DNA from 2 places in the Halomonas sp. HG01 genome. Region 2 is predicted to be linked to the other one. Evidence: predicted binding sites of a transcription regulator. Region 2 holds the regulator's gene; the other holds the start of a gene.
What was found. Region 2 encodes sigma-54, which starts transcription at its own class of promoters, with help from an activator protein. Its sites were predicted from a motif close to TGGCACNNNNNTTGCTNT; they were not measured.

Region 1 (7,454 bases), 1.1 Mb from region 2:
TGCGGGTGAGGGTATTGCGCCCCCAGCCGAGCAGCTCGGCGGCCTCGCCCTTGCGCCCGCCGGTGTGCTTGAGCGCGGTCTCGATCAGGATCTTCTCGAAGTCCGGCACCGCCTCCTCCAGCAGATGGGTGTGGCCGGCGGCGAGCGCGCGGTCGGCCCAGTCGCGGAAGGCCAGGCGCCAGTCGCCGGCGGCGCCGCCCTCGTCGGCCTCGCGCAGCTCCGGCGGCAGATCCTCGACCAGCACCTCGCGGCCGGAGGCCATCACCGTCAGCCAGCGGCAGGTGTTCTCCAGCTGGCGCACGTTGCCCGGCCAGGCCAGCCGCGTCAGGTGGGTCTCGGCCTCCGGCGTCAGCACCTTGACGTCGGTGGCGAGCTCCTTGGCGGCCTCGGCCAGGAAGTGGCGCGCCAGCCGCGGGATGTCCTCGCGGCGGTCGGCGAGCTTGGGCAGGTGGATGCGGATGACGTTGAGGCGGTGGAACAGATCCTCGCGGAAGCGGCCGTCTTCGACCAGCCCCTCCAGGTTCTGGTGGGTGGCGGCGATGATGCGCACGTCGACCTTCACCGAGGTGTGGCCACCCACGCGGTAGAACTCGCCGTCGGCCAGCACCCGCAGCAGGCGGGTCTGGGTCTCGGCGGGCATGTCGCCGATCTCGTCGAGAAACAGGGTGCCGCCATCAGCCTGCTCGAAGCGCCCCTGGCGCTGGGCGGTGGCGCCGGTGAAGGCGCCCTTCTCGTGGCCGAACAGCTCGGACTCGATCAGGTCCCGGGGTATCGCCGCCATGTTCAGGGCGATGAACGGCTTGCCGGCCCGCGGGCTGTGTTGATGCAGCGCCTGGGCGACGCGCTCCTTGCCGGTGCCGGACTCGCCGTTGATCAGCACCGTAATGTGCGACTGCGACAGCCGACCGATGGCGCGGAACACCTCCTGCATGGCCGGCGCCTCGCCGATGATCTCGGCGTCCAGCCCCTCGGGGGCGTGCACCGGGCGCTGGCGCTCGCGGGCATGGGCCACGGCGCGGCGCACCAGCGCCAGGGCCTCGTCGACGTCGAACGGCTTGGGCAGGTACTCGAAGGCACCGCCCTGATAGGAGGCCACCGCGCTGTCGAGGTCGGAATGGGCGGTCATCACGATCACCGGCAGCTCCGGATGCGCCTCGCGCACCTTCGCCATCAGGTCCAGGCCGTCCAGGCCCGGCATGCGGATGTCGGTGACCAGCACGTCGGGCGGATCCTCGAGCAGCCGCTCGAGGATCCGGTCGGCACGCTCGACGCTCTCGACCTCGAGGTCGGGCTGGGCCAGAGCGCGCTCCAGCACCCAGCGAATGGCGCGATCGTCATCGACGATCATGACGCGTGCGGCTTCAGTCATGGGATGTCTCCAGCGGTATCAGCAGTCGGAATTCGGTCTGGCCCGGCCGGGAGTCGCATTCGATCAGCCCCTGGTGGCGGTGCAGGACCGACTGGGCGATCGACAGCCCCAGGCCGCTGCCCTCGGCGCGGCCGGACACCATGGGGTAGAACAGCGTCTCCTTGAGCTCCTCGGGGATGCCGGGACCGTTGTCGATGAGGCTCACCTGGCAGACCAGGCGATGGCGCTCGGCGCCGAGGGTGAACTGGCGACGCGCGCGGGTCTTCAGCACCAGGGTGGGACCCTCGATGCCGGCCTCGGTCATCGCCTGCACGGCGTTGCGTGCCACGTTGAGGATGGCCTGGATCAGCTGGGATTCGTCGCCCATCAGATCCGGCAGGCTGGGATCGTAGTCGCGAGTGAAGGTCACTTCGGGGTGTTCCACCGACACCAGGGCCCGGACCCGCTCCAGTACCTTGTGGATGTTGAGCGGCTCGGGACGATTGAGCCGATGGGGGCCGAGCATGGCATCCACCAGGTCGCGCAACCGATCGACCTCCTCGACGATGATGCGGGTGAACTCGGTGAGCTGGGAGTCGCCCAGGTCGCGCTCCAGCAGCTGGGCGGCGCCGCGGATGCCGCCCAGCGGATTCTTGACCTCATGGGCGAGCCCCCGCGCCAGCACCTTGATGGTCTCCTGGCGGGTCTGCAGCGCCTCCTCGCGTGAGATGCGCAGCAGCCGGTCGCGGGGCTCCAGCTCCATCAGCAGCTCGTCCGCCGACAGCGGCGTGACGGTGTAGTCCACCGTCAGCGCGTCGCCGGTGGGCAGGGTCAGGCGCGCCTCGCGCTGGGTGTAGGGATGGAACTCGTCGCGTGCCTTGGCCAGCAGTTCGCCGATATCGTCATCCGAGTTCACCAGCCCCGGCAGCGGCAGGCCGGTGACCCTCGAGCGGCTCAATGCCAGCAACGCCTCCGCCGCCGGATTCATCCAGCGCAGCTGCAGCCGGCCATCCAGCAGCAGCACGGCGGTGGTGAGGTGTTCCATCAGGCGTTGATACATGAAGGCATTCCCGTTGGTGCATTCCGGCGGCGAAACGATGCGGCGCCTCCCTCATGTGCTGCAAGAAGCGCGCCACTTTGGGGAAGACGGCATGGCGTCGCCTCCCGGCTGATCCGACATGGGGATCATGCACCATGGTAGTGCACCACGCTGGTGCACGCACTGCGAGGCAGCGCTCACTCCGGCTCGAGCGGCTTCCTGAAGTGCGCTCGCGGGGCGTGATGCGCTCGCCATGCTTCATGGTCGTGCCGACGGCGATCGCTTCCGGGCGGACGATCGCCGCGCAGCGCCTCGGCATGGCGGAAGGCGCTGCCCTCGCTCACCCGGTCGGCGTGATCGAAGGCATCGAAGTGCCCGTCGTCACGCGCCGGCGGTGGGATACAGGGCCTCGGGGAGCCATCCGGACACAGCGGTCGATGCGGCCGGCGAGGGGGCAGCTAATGGTTGGCGGGATTGTTGGGATTGCTCGGCAGATTGACGCTGGCCCGCTGAACGTAGAGCGTCAGCGGCGAGGTGCGGTGGCGCACCGCGCCGGAGGCGTCGAGCAGCTCGGCCTGCACCCGGTGCTCACCGCGGTTGAGATTGGAGAGCAGGAAGGTGTCGGTGTGCATGGCGGACTGACTGACCTGGCCGTCCACCAGCAGCCGCACGCGATGGTCGTCGCGCAGGTCGGGGCGGATGGCGAGCTGCACCTGAACGTTGCCCGCGGCCCCGGTAGGCAGGGTCGTCTGCTGCTCGGGGGAGGCGATCGCGAAGACGTCGTAGGGCATGAAGGGCTGGCCAGGCTCGCCGTAGCGCGTGGTGCTCTCGGGCCGACCGGACGAGGCGCTCGACAGCGGCTGCACCGGCCGCGACGGCACCACGGTGAGCGGATCGAGCTCCACCGCCTCGCCGCCGCGCCCGGGGTCGTCGGTGAAGACGACGTTGCCCTGGGCATCGGTGGTGCGATAGATGGTCTGCGCGACGGCCGGCAGGCTCATCGCCAGGCCCAGCGCCAGTGTCATGACAACCTTGTGCATGCGTCTCTCCCGAGCTCCGTGACGGTCCCGTGCGGCGCGCCGTGCGCCTGCCATCGTCCTGCTCCAAGCCTAGCCCACCGTCGACCCGGAACGGAATCCACGTTCGCGCCCCGGGTGAAGAAGAGTAGGATGAGGCGGCGACACCAACAGCCAAGGAGCGACGGGCATGGAGGCATGGGAGAAGGTGGTCTTGCTGACCCTGGTGGCCGGCATGGCGATGCCGTTGGGGGGCTGGGTCGCCCAGGTGGAACGCCTCGGGCCGAACTGGCTGGAGAACGAGCTGCGCCACGGCATCATCGCCTTCGGCGGCGGCGCCCTGCTCTCGGCGGTGGCCCTGGTGCTGGTGCCCAACAGCCTAGAGGCGCTGGCCCCGGGGCCGGCCATGCTCTGGTTCCTCGCCGGCGGCCTGGCCTTCATGGGCATCGACATCCTGCTCGACCGCAACGGCACCTCCGCCAGCCAGCTGACGGCCATGCTCTCCGACTTCCTGCCCGAAGCCCTGGCTCTGGGGGCCGCCTTCACCTATGGCGGCGGCAGCGGCGTGCTGCTGGCCCTGCTGATGACGCTGCAGAACCTGCCGGAAGGCTTCAACGCCTATCGCGAGCTGCGCGAGACCACCCACTACTCGGCCCGGCGCCTGCTGACGCTGTTCTTCGCCATGGCCTGGCTGGGCCCGCTGGCGGGGCTGGGCGGGCTCTGGTGGCTGGGCGACTACCCCACCCCGGTGGCCGCGATCATGCTGTTCGCCGCCGGCGGCATCCTCTACTCGGTGTTTCAGGACCTGGCCCCCCAGGCCCGCCTCGAACGCCACTGGGGGCCGCCGCTGGGCGCAGTGCTCGGCTTCGCCATGGGCATCGTCGGTCACATGCTGATCCACTGATGGCCATGACGGGGTCAGCCCGCGGCATCGAGACACGCAAAAGAAAGACGCACAAAAAAGGCACGCCCTCGGGCGTGCCTTTCGCGTGCTGGAGCGCGGCGCCAGGCGCCGCGCGGCATCAGCAGCTGTAGTACATGTCGAACTCGACCGGATGCGTGGTCATGCGCAGGCGCTCGACGTCCTCTTCCTTGAGCTCGATGTAGGCATCGATCATCTCGTCGGTGAACACGCCACCTTCGGTCAGGAAGGCACGGTCCTCGGCCAGCGCCTCGAGGGCCTGGTCCAGGCTCTCGGCGACGGTCGGGATGGACTTGCCTTCTTCCGGCGGCAGGTCATAGAGGTTCTTGTCCATGGCGTCGCCGGGATGGATCTTGTTCTTGATGCCATCGATGCCGGCCATCAGCATCGCCGCGAAGCACAGGTAGGGGTTGGCGGTCGGGTCGGGGAAACGCGCCTCGACACGCTTGCCCTTCGGGCTGGCGGTGTACGGGATACGGATGGAAGCGGAGCGGTTGCGGGCGCTGTAGGCCAGCATGACCGGCGCTTCGAAGCCCGGCACCAGACGCTTGTAGGAGTTGGTGGACGCGTTGGTGAAGGCGTTCAGGGCACGCGCGTGCTTGATGATGCCGCCGATGTAGTACAGCGCCATTTCGGACAGGCCCGCGTACTCGTCGCCGGCGAACTGGTTCTGGCCGTCCTTCCAGAAGGACTGGTGGACGTGCATGCCGGAACCGTTGTCACCGACCAGCGGCTTGGGCATGAAGGTGGCGGTCTTGCCGTAGGCGTGGGCGACGTTGTGCACCACGTACTTCATTTCCTGAAGTTCGTCGGCCTTCTTCACCAGGGTGTTGAACTTGACGCCGATCTCGTTCTGGCCGGCGTTGGCGACCTCGTGGTGGTGCACCTCGACGGACTGGCCGATGGCCTCGAGGGTGTTGCACATGGCGCCACGGATGTCGTGGAAGCTGTCGACCGGCGGAACCGGGAAGTAGCCGCCCTTGACGCGCGGACGGTGCGCCAGGTTGCCGCCTTCGACCTGACGGTCGGTGGCCCAGGCGCCTTCCTCGGAGGTGATCTTGTACATGGCGCCTTCGATGTCGGCCTTCCAGTGCACCTCGTCGAAGATGAAGAACTCGGGCTCCGGACCGAAGAAGGCGGTATCGCCCAGACCGGTGGACTGCAGGTAAGCCTCGGCGCGCTTGGCGATGGAGCGCGGGTCACGCTCGTAGCCCTGCATGGTGGCCGGCTCGATGATGTCGCAGCGCAGGATCAGGGTGGCGTCTTCGGTGAAGGGGTCGAGGAAGCCGGTGCCGTCTTCCGGGCGCAGAATCATGTCGGACTCGTTGATGCCCTTCCAGCCGGAGATGGAGGAGCCATCGAACATCTGACCGTTCTCGAAGAACTCTTCGTCGACGTCACGGGCCGGAATGGTGACGTGCTGTTCCTTGCCTTTGGTGTCGGTGAAGCGCAGGTCGATCCACTTCACGTCATGCTCTTCGATCAGGGCGAGAGTCTTCTCGGACATGAGGTCCTCCAGGGTACAGTGGCTGGTGTTGGTATTCCGCTGAATCTGTCTGTCGTCGGTCGCGGGTGTGTCCAGTCGACGTTGTAGCATGGCGTCGGCGCGATGCCCACGCCGCCATGCACGACCATGGCATTGTCCGAAACAAAGCATACAACGTGCCAAAATGACGACGCACGCCGACACCGATCTATAAACAGCTGAAGAGAAAGAAGAAAAAAATTGCTCCATGAGAGTGCAAAGCCGACCACCCCGTACCATGCCCGCTCATGACGCCTTCCAGGCCGTGCCGAACGCCCCAAAATGGAGCCTGGAAGGCCTCTTTGCACCAAACGTGTGCACACCTTCTTTTCTCGCGCACCAAACCGACGCTTCCGCCGTTCGGACGCCGTGCGACGCGCCCCATGGCGAAAAACACCTCGACGATCCGGATTCCGGCGGCTACAAGGCTGGTAGCGTCGAGGTCCTGACCCTATAATGCCACCCCAATTTCCCAGCAGGATCCCGTCGTGATCGAGAATCTTCGCAACATCGCCATCATCGCTCACGTCGACCACGGCAAGACCACCCTGGTCGACAAGCTCCTCCAGCAGTCCGGCACCCTGGACCGCAAGGCCGAAGGCCAGGAGCGCATCATGGACTCCAACGACCAGGAGAAGGAACGCGGCATCACCATCCTGGCCAAGAACACGGCGATCCGCTGGGATGATGGCAAGGGCCGCGACTACCACATCAACATCGTGGACACCCCTGGACACGCCGACTTCGGCGGCGAGGTCGAGCGCGTGATGTCCATGGTCGACTCCGTGCTGCTGATGGTCGACGCCGTCGACGGCCCGATGCCGCAGACCCGCTTCGTGACCCAGAAGGCCTTCGACCAGGGCCTCAAGCCGATCGTCGTGGTCAACAAGATCGACCGCCCGGGCGCCCGCCCCGACTGGGTCATCGACCAGATCTTCGACCTGTTCGACAACCTCGGCGCCTCCGACGAGCAGCTCGATTTCCCGATCATCTACTGCTCCGCGCTCAACGGCATCGCCGGCACCGAGCCGGAAGAGCTGAGCGATGACATGCGCCCGATGTTCGAGGCCATCGTCGACATCGTCGAGCCGCCCAAGGTCGAGCTGGAAGCGCCGTTCCAGATGCAGGTCTCCGCACTGGACTACAACAGCTACGTCGGCGTCATCGGCCTGGGCCGCATCACCCGCGGCAGCGTCAAGCCGAACCAGCAGGTCACCGTCGTTTCCAAGGAAGGCAACACCCGCCGCGGCAAGATCGGCCAGGTCATGACCCACCTCGGCCTCGAGCGCGTGCAGACCGAGGAAGCCACCGCCGGCGACATCATCTGCATCACCGGCATCGAGGATCTGGCGATCTCCGATACGCTGTGCGACCCGTCTGCCGTCGAGGCGCTGCCGGCGCTGACCGTCGACGAACCGACCGTGTCCATGACCTTCCAGGTCAACGACTCGCCGTTCGCCGGCAAGGACGGCAAGTTCGTCACCAGCCGCAACATCAAGGATCGCCTCGACCAGGAGCTGATCCACAACGTGGCGCTGCGCGTCGAGCAGGGCGACTCCCCCGAGAAGTTCATCGTCTCCGGCCGCGGCGAGCTGCACCTCTCG
Region 2 (7,454 bases):
CGGCTTGCGCAGCACGGCCTCAGCGGGTTCAATGAGCGCCCTCTTGCGTGGCCCGCCGGCGCCGAATCGGCCGTCCGCCCTTGAGCCCAACCCCGCGACAGGCAACAATCCTCCCATGACAGACGACACCTCCTCCCTCACCGGCCTGCTGGCCAGCGCCGAACGCACCCTGCGGCTGGAGCAGCAGGCCATCGGCGCCCTCGTCGCGCGCCTGGACGGCGACTTCGAGCGCGCCTGCGAGCTGATCCTGGCCTGTCGCGGCCGCGTGGTGGTCACCGGCATGGGCAAGTCCGGCCACATCGGCAGCAAGATCGCCGCCACCCTGGCCAGTACCGGTACCCCGTCCTTCTTCGTGCATCCGGGCGAAGCCAGCCACGGCGACCTGGGCATGATCACGCCGGGCGACGTGGTGCTGGCGCTGTCGAATTCCGGCGAGACCGCCGAGGTCACCGCCCTGCTGCCGCTGCTCAAGCGCCTCGGCACCCCGCTGATCAGCATGACCGGGCGCCCCGGCTCGACCCTGGCTCGCCACGCCGAGGCCCACCTGGACGCCGGCGTCGAGCGCGAGGCCTGCCCGCTGGATCTGGCGCCCACCTCCTCGACCACCGCCGCCCTGGCACTGGGCGATGCCCTGGCCGTGGCGCTGCTCGAGAGCCGCGGCTTCACCGCCGAGGATTTCGCCCTCTCGCATCCCGGCGGCAGCCTCGGCAAGCGGCTGCTGCTCAAGGTCTCGGACCTGATGCATCAGGGCGCCCGCCTGCCGCAGGTCGCGCTGGGCAGCCCGCTGCGCGATGCGCTGCTGGAGATCACCCGTCAGGGCCTGGGCTTCACCTGCGTCATCGACCCCGAGGGCAGGCTGGCCGGGGTCTACACCGACGGCGACCTGCGCCGCACCCTGGATCAGTTCAGCGACCTGTCGTCGCTGACCGTGGATCAGGTGATGACGACCCCCGGCAAACGGACCTCGCCCGACACCCTGGCCGCCGAGGCCGTGCGGCTGATGGAGGACAACCGCATCACCGCCCTGGCCGTGGTCGACGATGACGGCCGCCCGGTGGGCGCGCTACACATGCATGACCTGCTGGCCAGCGGCGTCATCTGACCCAAGGAGATTCCATGCCCTTCGACGCCCCCCTGCTGAACCCGGACCTGGTCCAGCGCCTGCGACAGGTGCGCCTGCTGGCCCTGGACGTGGACGGCGTGTTGACCGACGGCCGCCTCTACTTCGATGCCGACGGCGACAGCCTCAAGGCCTTTCATACCCTCGACGGTCACGGCATCAAGCTGGTGCAGCGCGCCGGCATCCAGGTGGCGCTGATCACCGGCCGCGACTCGCCGATGGTCACTCGCCGCGCCAGCGCGCTCGGCATCCGGCATCTGCATCAGGGCATCGAGAAGAAGCTGCCGACGCTGCGCCAGCTGTGCCAAGACCTCGAACTCGACCTCTCCCAGGTCGCCTACTGCGGTGACGACCTGCCCGACCTGGCCCCGATCCATCGGGCCGGCGTCGGCATCAGCGTCCCCGGCGCGCCGAGCTACATCCGTCGGCACGCCGACTGGGTCACCGAACGCGAGGGCGGTCATGGCGCGGTTCGCGAGATCTGCGACACCCTGCTCCAGGCCCAGGACAGCCTGGACGCCGTGCTCGACACCTATCTGAACGGCCAGGACTGACGCCATGCGCCTCCCTCGTCCCGGCTTTCGCACCTGGCTGTTCCTGCTGCTGCTCGCCCTGGGCGGCGGCCTGGCGCTGCTCGACCAGCGCCCCGAGGCACCGCCGGGCCCCGCGCCCCAGGGCGAGACGGGAGAGCCCGACTACTACCTGGAGAACGCGCACCTGACGCGATTCGACGCCCAGGGCGCGCCTCACCAGCGCCTCACCACGCCGCGCCTGGAGCACACGCCCATCGACGACGTCACCCGGCTGACCACGCCCCACGCCCAGCTTCGCGACAGCGAAGGCCGGCAATGGCTGGCCGACGCCGAGCGCGGACGCCTGGAAGACGGCCAGCGCCTGCTCACCCTCGAGGGGCAGGCGGTGCTGACCGCCCCCGAGGAACGCTGGCGGCTCGAGACCGAACGCCTGTACTACGACAGCATCGCCGGTCACGCCTGGAGCGACACGCCGGCACGACTGAGCCAGCCGCCGCAGTGGATGCGCGGCGAGCGCTTCGACGCCTGGCTCGATGACAACCGCGCCCGACTGACCGACAATGTGCGCGGCCACCACCCGCCGGACCCCCAGGAGGACCCCGAGTCATGACGCGATCCCTCGCTTCACTGCTCAGCGCAGCGCTGCTCGCCACCGCGCTGGCCGCCCCCGCCGCCCTGGCGCTGGAAGGCGACGCCAGCGCGCCCATCCAGGTCGAGGCCGACCGCCTGGACCTCGACGACCGCGCCGGCACCGCCGTCTATCAGGGCGACGTGCAGATCCAGCAGGGCAGCATGCAGCTGACCGGCGACCGCGTGGAGATCCAGCGCAACGAGGCCGGCCAGCTGACCACCGCCACCGCCACCGGCCAGCGCGCCTACCTGGAGCAGAAGCCCGCCCCCGATCAACCCCTGGTCCGCGCCTGGGGCCGCACCGTGGTCTACCACGTGGCCGAGCGGCGCATCGAGCTCGTCGACCAGGCCGAGCTGCACCAGGGCGGCGACACCTTCGACGGCGGCTACCTCGAATACTTCCTCGACCGCCGGGTGGTGCAGGCCCGCTCCGACGCCGAGGGCATCGGCGAGCGCCAGCGCGTGCGCATGACCCTGGAGCCGGAACAGCAGGACGGCCCATGAAGACCCTGAGTGCCCAGAACCTCGCCAAGAGCTACAAGCGCCGTCGCGTCGTTCACGACATCAGCCTGGAGATCCAGCAGGGCCGCATCGTCGGCCTGCTGGGCCCCAACGGCGCCGGCAAGACCACCTCCTTCTACATGATCGTCGGCCTGGTCCGGGCCGACGCCGGCCGCGTCGTCATCGACGACCGCGACCTCTCCGGCGCCGCCATGCACCAACGCGCCCAGGCCGGCATCGGCTACCTGCCCCAGGAAGCCTCGATCTTCCGCAAGCTGTCGGTGGCCGACAACATCATGGCCATTCTCGAGACCCGCCGTGACCTCGACCGTGCCGGCCGCAAGGCGCGCCTGGAGGCACTGCTGGAGGAGTTCCACATCACCCACATCCGCGACAACCTGGGCATGAGCCTGTCCGGCGGCGAGCGCCGGCGGGTCGAGATCGCCCGGGCGCTGGCCACCGAACCCGATTTCATCCTGCTCGACGAGCCCTTCGCCGGCGTCGACCCGATCTCGGTAGGCGACATCAAGGGCATCATCCGCCAGCTCAAGGCCCGCGAGATCGGCGTGCTGATCACCGACCACAACGTGCGCGAGACGCTGGACATCTGCGACGGCGCCTACATCGTCGGCGACGGCCAGATCATCGCCGAAGGCGACGCCGAGGCCATCCTCGCCAACCAGCGGGTACGCGACGTCTACCTGGGCCAGGACTTCCGACTCTGAGCCTATTGGCTTCGCAAGTCACTGATATATTGTCGCCATGCACAGACAGGCATGGCAATTGCCATTGGCATGCTAATTGCTGAGCAAAGGCTTGCACGGCGGGCACACCCACACTAGGGTGGAAGGCCTCTTTGCCGCAGGACCGGAACGCTTGCCATGGCCATGAAGGCATCCCTCCAACTGCGTGTCGGCACCCAGCTGACCATGACGCCCCAGCTGCAGCAGGCCATCGGCCTGCTGCAGCTCTCGACCCTTGATCTGCGCCAGGAGATCCAACAGGCCCTGGAAGCCAATCCCATGCTGGAGCTGGAGGACGACTTCGGCGAGCAGGCCGCCGGGGAGACGCCGGACGACGACTGGTCCGACGAGATTCCGGAAGAACTCAGCGTCGACAGCGACTGGTCGGACACCTTCCAGGACGCCGGCGGCAGCGGCGAGGCTCCCGACTTCGAGCGCCAGGCCGCCGGCCAGAGCCTGCAGAGCCACCTCGTCTGGCAGCTGGCCATGAGCGAGCTCGACGAACGCGAGACCCGCATCGCCGAGAGCCTGATCGATGCCGTGACGCCGGACGGCTATCTGGATCAACCGCTCGACGAGCTGCGCGACGGCCTGCGCGCCCAGGGCCTCGACGGGCTCGCTACCCGCGAGGTCGAAGCGGTGCTGCTGCGCCTGCAGCAGTTCGAGCCCACCGGCGTGTTCGCCCGCGATCTGCGCGAGTGCCTGCTGCTGCAGCTGGCCACCCTGACCGACGACACCCCGCTGCTGCCCCAGGCGCGCCGCCTGGTACGCCAGTTCCTCGAGGCCCTGGCCGGCAACGACCGGCGGCTGCTCAAGCGGCGTCTGGGGCTCGACGACGAGACCCTCGACGAGGTCATCGGCCTGATCCGCGGCCTCGACCCGCGCCCGGGCAGCGAATTCGCCAGCGGCGACAGCGACTACGTGATTCCCGACCTGATCGCCCGCTACACGCCCCAGGGCTGGCGCGTCGAGCTCAACCCCGAGGCGATGCCGCGGCTGCGCATCCAGCCCGACTACGCGGCGCTGATCAAGCGCGCCGACAAGAGCGACGACAACCAGTTCCTCAAGGACCACCTGCAGGAGGCGCGCTGGCTGATCAAGAGCCTGGCCAGCCGCAACGACACCCTGCTGCGCGTCGGCCACGAGGTGATGACCCGCCAGATCGAGTTCCTCGAGCACGGCGAAGAGGCCATGAAGCCGCTGATCCTGGCCGACATCGCCCAGACGGTGGAGATGCACGAGTCGACCATCTCTCGGGTCACGACCCAGAAGTTCATCCACACCCCCCGCGGCGTCTTCGAGCTCAAGTACTTCTTCTCGAGCCAGGTCGGCGACGGCGAGGATGCCCACTCCAGCACCGCGATCCGCGCCCGCATCCGCAAGCTGATCGAGGGCGAACCGCCGCGCAAGCCGCTGTCCGACAGCAAGCTGGTCACCCTACTCGCCGAGGAGGGCATCGAGGTGGCCCGACGCACCGTCGCCAAGTATCGCGAAGCGATGCACATCCCCTCCTCCAGCCAGCGCAAGCGCCTCGGCTGAGGCCCTCCCGACGGGGGGGTTCCAGAGTATGAAAACGCGTCTGGCACGGGGGGTTTGCAAGGCACCAAAAAGGGTTACAATCGAGTCACCACCCAAGGAGCAAGGAGCGTGTCATGCAAGTCAACCTCACCGGCCATCACGTGGAATTGACCGAGCCCCTGCGTGACTACGTGCAGGAGAAACTCTCCCGCCTGGAACGCCATTACGACAACATCACCACCGTTCAGGTGACGCTCTCCGTCGAGAAGGAACGCCAACAGGCCGCCTGCACGCTGCACGCCGCCGGTGCCGATCTGCACGCCGAAGCGATGGACGCCGACATGTACGCCGCCATCGACGCCCTTGCCGACAAGCTGGACCGCCAGCTCGTCAAGCACAAGGAAAAGACTCAGGCCCGCGCCCAGGGCGCCGCAAGCGTCCGCTGAGTCATGTCACTCGAAGCCATCCTGCCCCCCGAGCGCACCCTCTTCGGTGTGCCCGGGGGGAGCAAGAAACGGGTGCTGGAGTTCTTCAGCACCTTCATCGCCCAGAACATTCCCAGCCTCGACAGCCAGGAGGTCTTCAGCCGGCTGATCGGGCGGGAGCGCCTGGGCAGCACCGGCATCGGGCACGGGGTCGCCATCCCCCATTCCCGCAACCCTCACTGCAAGGCCCCTATCGCCGGCTTTCTCAAGCTCGACGAACCGGTCGACTTCGACGCCATCGACGGTGAACCCGTCGACCTGGTGTTCGTGCCGCTGGTCCCCGAGGAAGCCGACGACGCGCATCTCGCCCTGCTCGGCCAGGTCGCCGGCGTGATGAACGACGCCGCGACCCGCAGCGCCCTGCGTCGGGCCGGCAGCCAGCGCGAGCTGCACGACAGCCTCCTCGACGCCATCCGACGACAGGCACCGGCCGCCAGCGGACGCAGCTGAGGGCCGCCCCCGACCAGGAGACCCGATCCGTCATGCAGCTCGTCATCATCAGCGGACGCTCCGGCTCCGGCAAGTCGATCGCCCTGCAGGCCCTCGAGGACCTCGGCTACTACGCCATCGACAACCTCCCGGCGATGCTCCTCGGACCGCTGGTCGACGAGCTGCGCAGCGGCCAGTCCCTGCGCAGCGCCGTCGCGGTCAGCATCGACGCCCGCAACCTGCCCCATGCCCTGGAACGCTTCCCGACGCTGCTCGAGGACGTGCGTGCCCGCGACATCCAGTGCCAGGTGATCTACCTGACCACCGATGCACGCATCCTGCTGGAGCGCTACTCCGCGACCCGGCGCCGACACCCCCTGACCCGCGATACCGAAATGACCCTGGCCGAGGCGATCGATCGCGAGGAAGACGCCCTGTCGGAGATCCGCGACCTCGCCGATCTGCTGATCGATACCTCGCGGCTCTCGGTGCATGACCTGCGTGGCCGCATCACCGACCAGGTCGCCGGGCATCGCCGCGAAGGGCTGACGCTGACCCTCGAGTCGTTCGGCTTCAAGCGCGGCGTGCCCCTGGACGCCGATATCGTGTTCGACGCCCGCTGCCTGCCCAACCCCTACTGGGACCCGCGGCTGCGTGATGCCACCGGCCGCGACGACAGCGTGATCGCCTTCCTCGAGGGCTACCCGGTGGTCGACGAGATGGCCGACGACATCCTGGCCTGGATCGAACGCTGGCTGCCCCGCTACCGCGCCAGCCAGCGCAGCTACCTGACCGTGGCGATCGGCTGCACCGGCGGCCAGCACCGCTCCACCTACCTGGCCGAGCGACTGTCCCGGCGTCTTGCCGAGACCCACGCCGGCGTGCGCCTGCGCCATCGCGAGCTCGGCCTGCAACTCACGCTTCCCGACCCGAACGACGCCAAGGACCGCTAGTCACGTGCCCAGCCGCAAGCTCACCCTGACCAACAAGCGCGGCCTGCACGCCCGGGCCGCCACCCGCCTGGTGCAGTGCTGCCAACCCTACGCCTCCCGCGTCACCGTCTGCCATGGCGACCAGCAGGCCGATGCCACCAACATCATGGCGCTGCTGATGCTGGCCGCGCCCTGCGGCACCGAACTGACCCTCGAGGCCGACGGCGACGACGGCGAGGCGGTGCTGGATGCGCTGGAAGCCCTCTTCGCGGCCCGCTTCGACGAAGAAGCCTGACCAGAGGCCGTCTCGACGGCGCCATCACTCCCCCTCTACCGAGCAGGACCATGCAGCTGATCCAGACCGGCAAGTACTCCAGAGTCCACTTCGATCCCGAGCGCGACCACTTCATCAAGACCTTCCAGCCAAAGACCGTCGACCGGCTGCGCTACCTGGCGCGCATCCGGCCCTACCCCGGGCGCAACTTCGCCCTCATTGCTTCGCGGCTCGAAACCCTCGGCATCGCCACGCCGACCATCGTCGAGGCGCGCCCCTATCGGCTGGT

Region 1: a site for sigma-54 is predicted at 5,976-5,993, ahead of glnA (glutamate--ammonia ligase). Genes of this name have one in related genera too.

The regions. Positions count from the first base shown of each region.
Region 1 is NZ_CP022134.1:12,596-20,049, reverse strand. It holds gene ntrC (nitrogen regulation protein NR(I)) at 1-1,369, opposite strand, end outside; gene glnL (nitrogen regulation protein NR(II)) at 1,362-2,408, opposite strand; gene UN84_RS00075 (DUF4124 domain-containing protein) at 2,846-3,427, opposite strand; gene UN84_RS00070 (ZIP family metal transporter) at 3,594-4,307, shown strand; gene glnA (glutamate--ammonia ligase) at 4,426-5,832, opposite strand; gene typA (translational GTPase TypA) at 6,339-7,454, shown strand, end outside.
Region 2 is NZ_CP022134.1:1,152,504-1,159,957, reverse strand. It holds gene UN84_RS05390 (KpsF/GutQ family sugar-phosphate isomerase) at 116-1,102, shown strand; gene UN84_RS05385 (KdsC family phosphatase) at 1,117-1,674, shown strand; gene lptC (LPS export ABC transporter periplasmic protein LptC) at 1,679-2,263, shown strand; gene lptA (lipopolysaccharide transport periplasmic protein LptA) at 2,260-2,787, shown strand; gene lptB (LPS export ABC transporter ATP-binding protein) at 2,784-3,509, shown strand; gene UN84_RS05365 (RNA polymerase factor sigma-54) at 3,666-5,066, shown strand; gene hpf (ribosome hibernation-promoting factor, HPF/YfiA family) at 5,180-5,491, shown strand; gene UN84_RS05355 (PTS sugar transporter subunit IIA) at 5,495-5,980, shown strand; gene rapZ (RNase adapter RapZ) at 6,013-6,912, shown strand; gene UN84_RS05345 (HPr family phosphocarrier protein) at 6,917-7,186, shown strand; gene UN84_RS05340 (hypothetical protein) at 7,237-7,454, shown strand, end outside.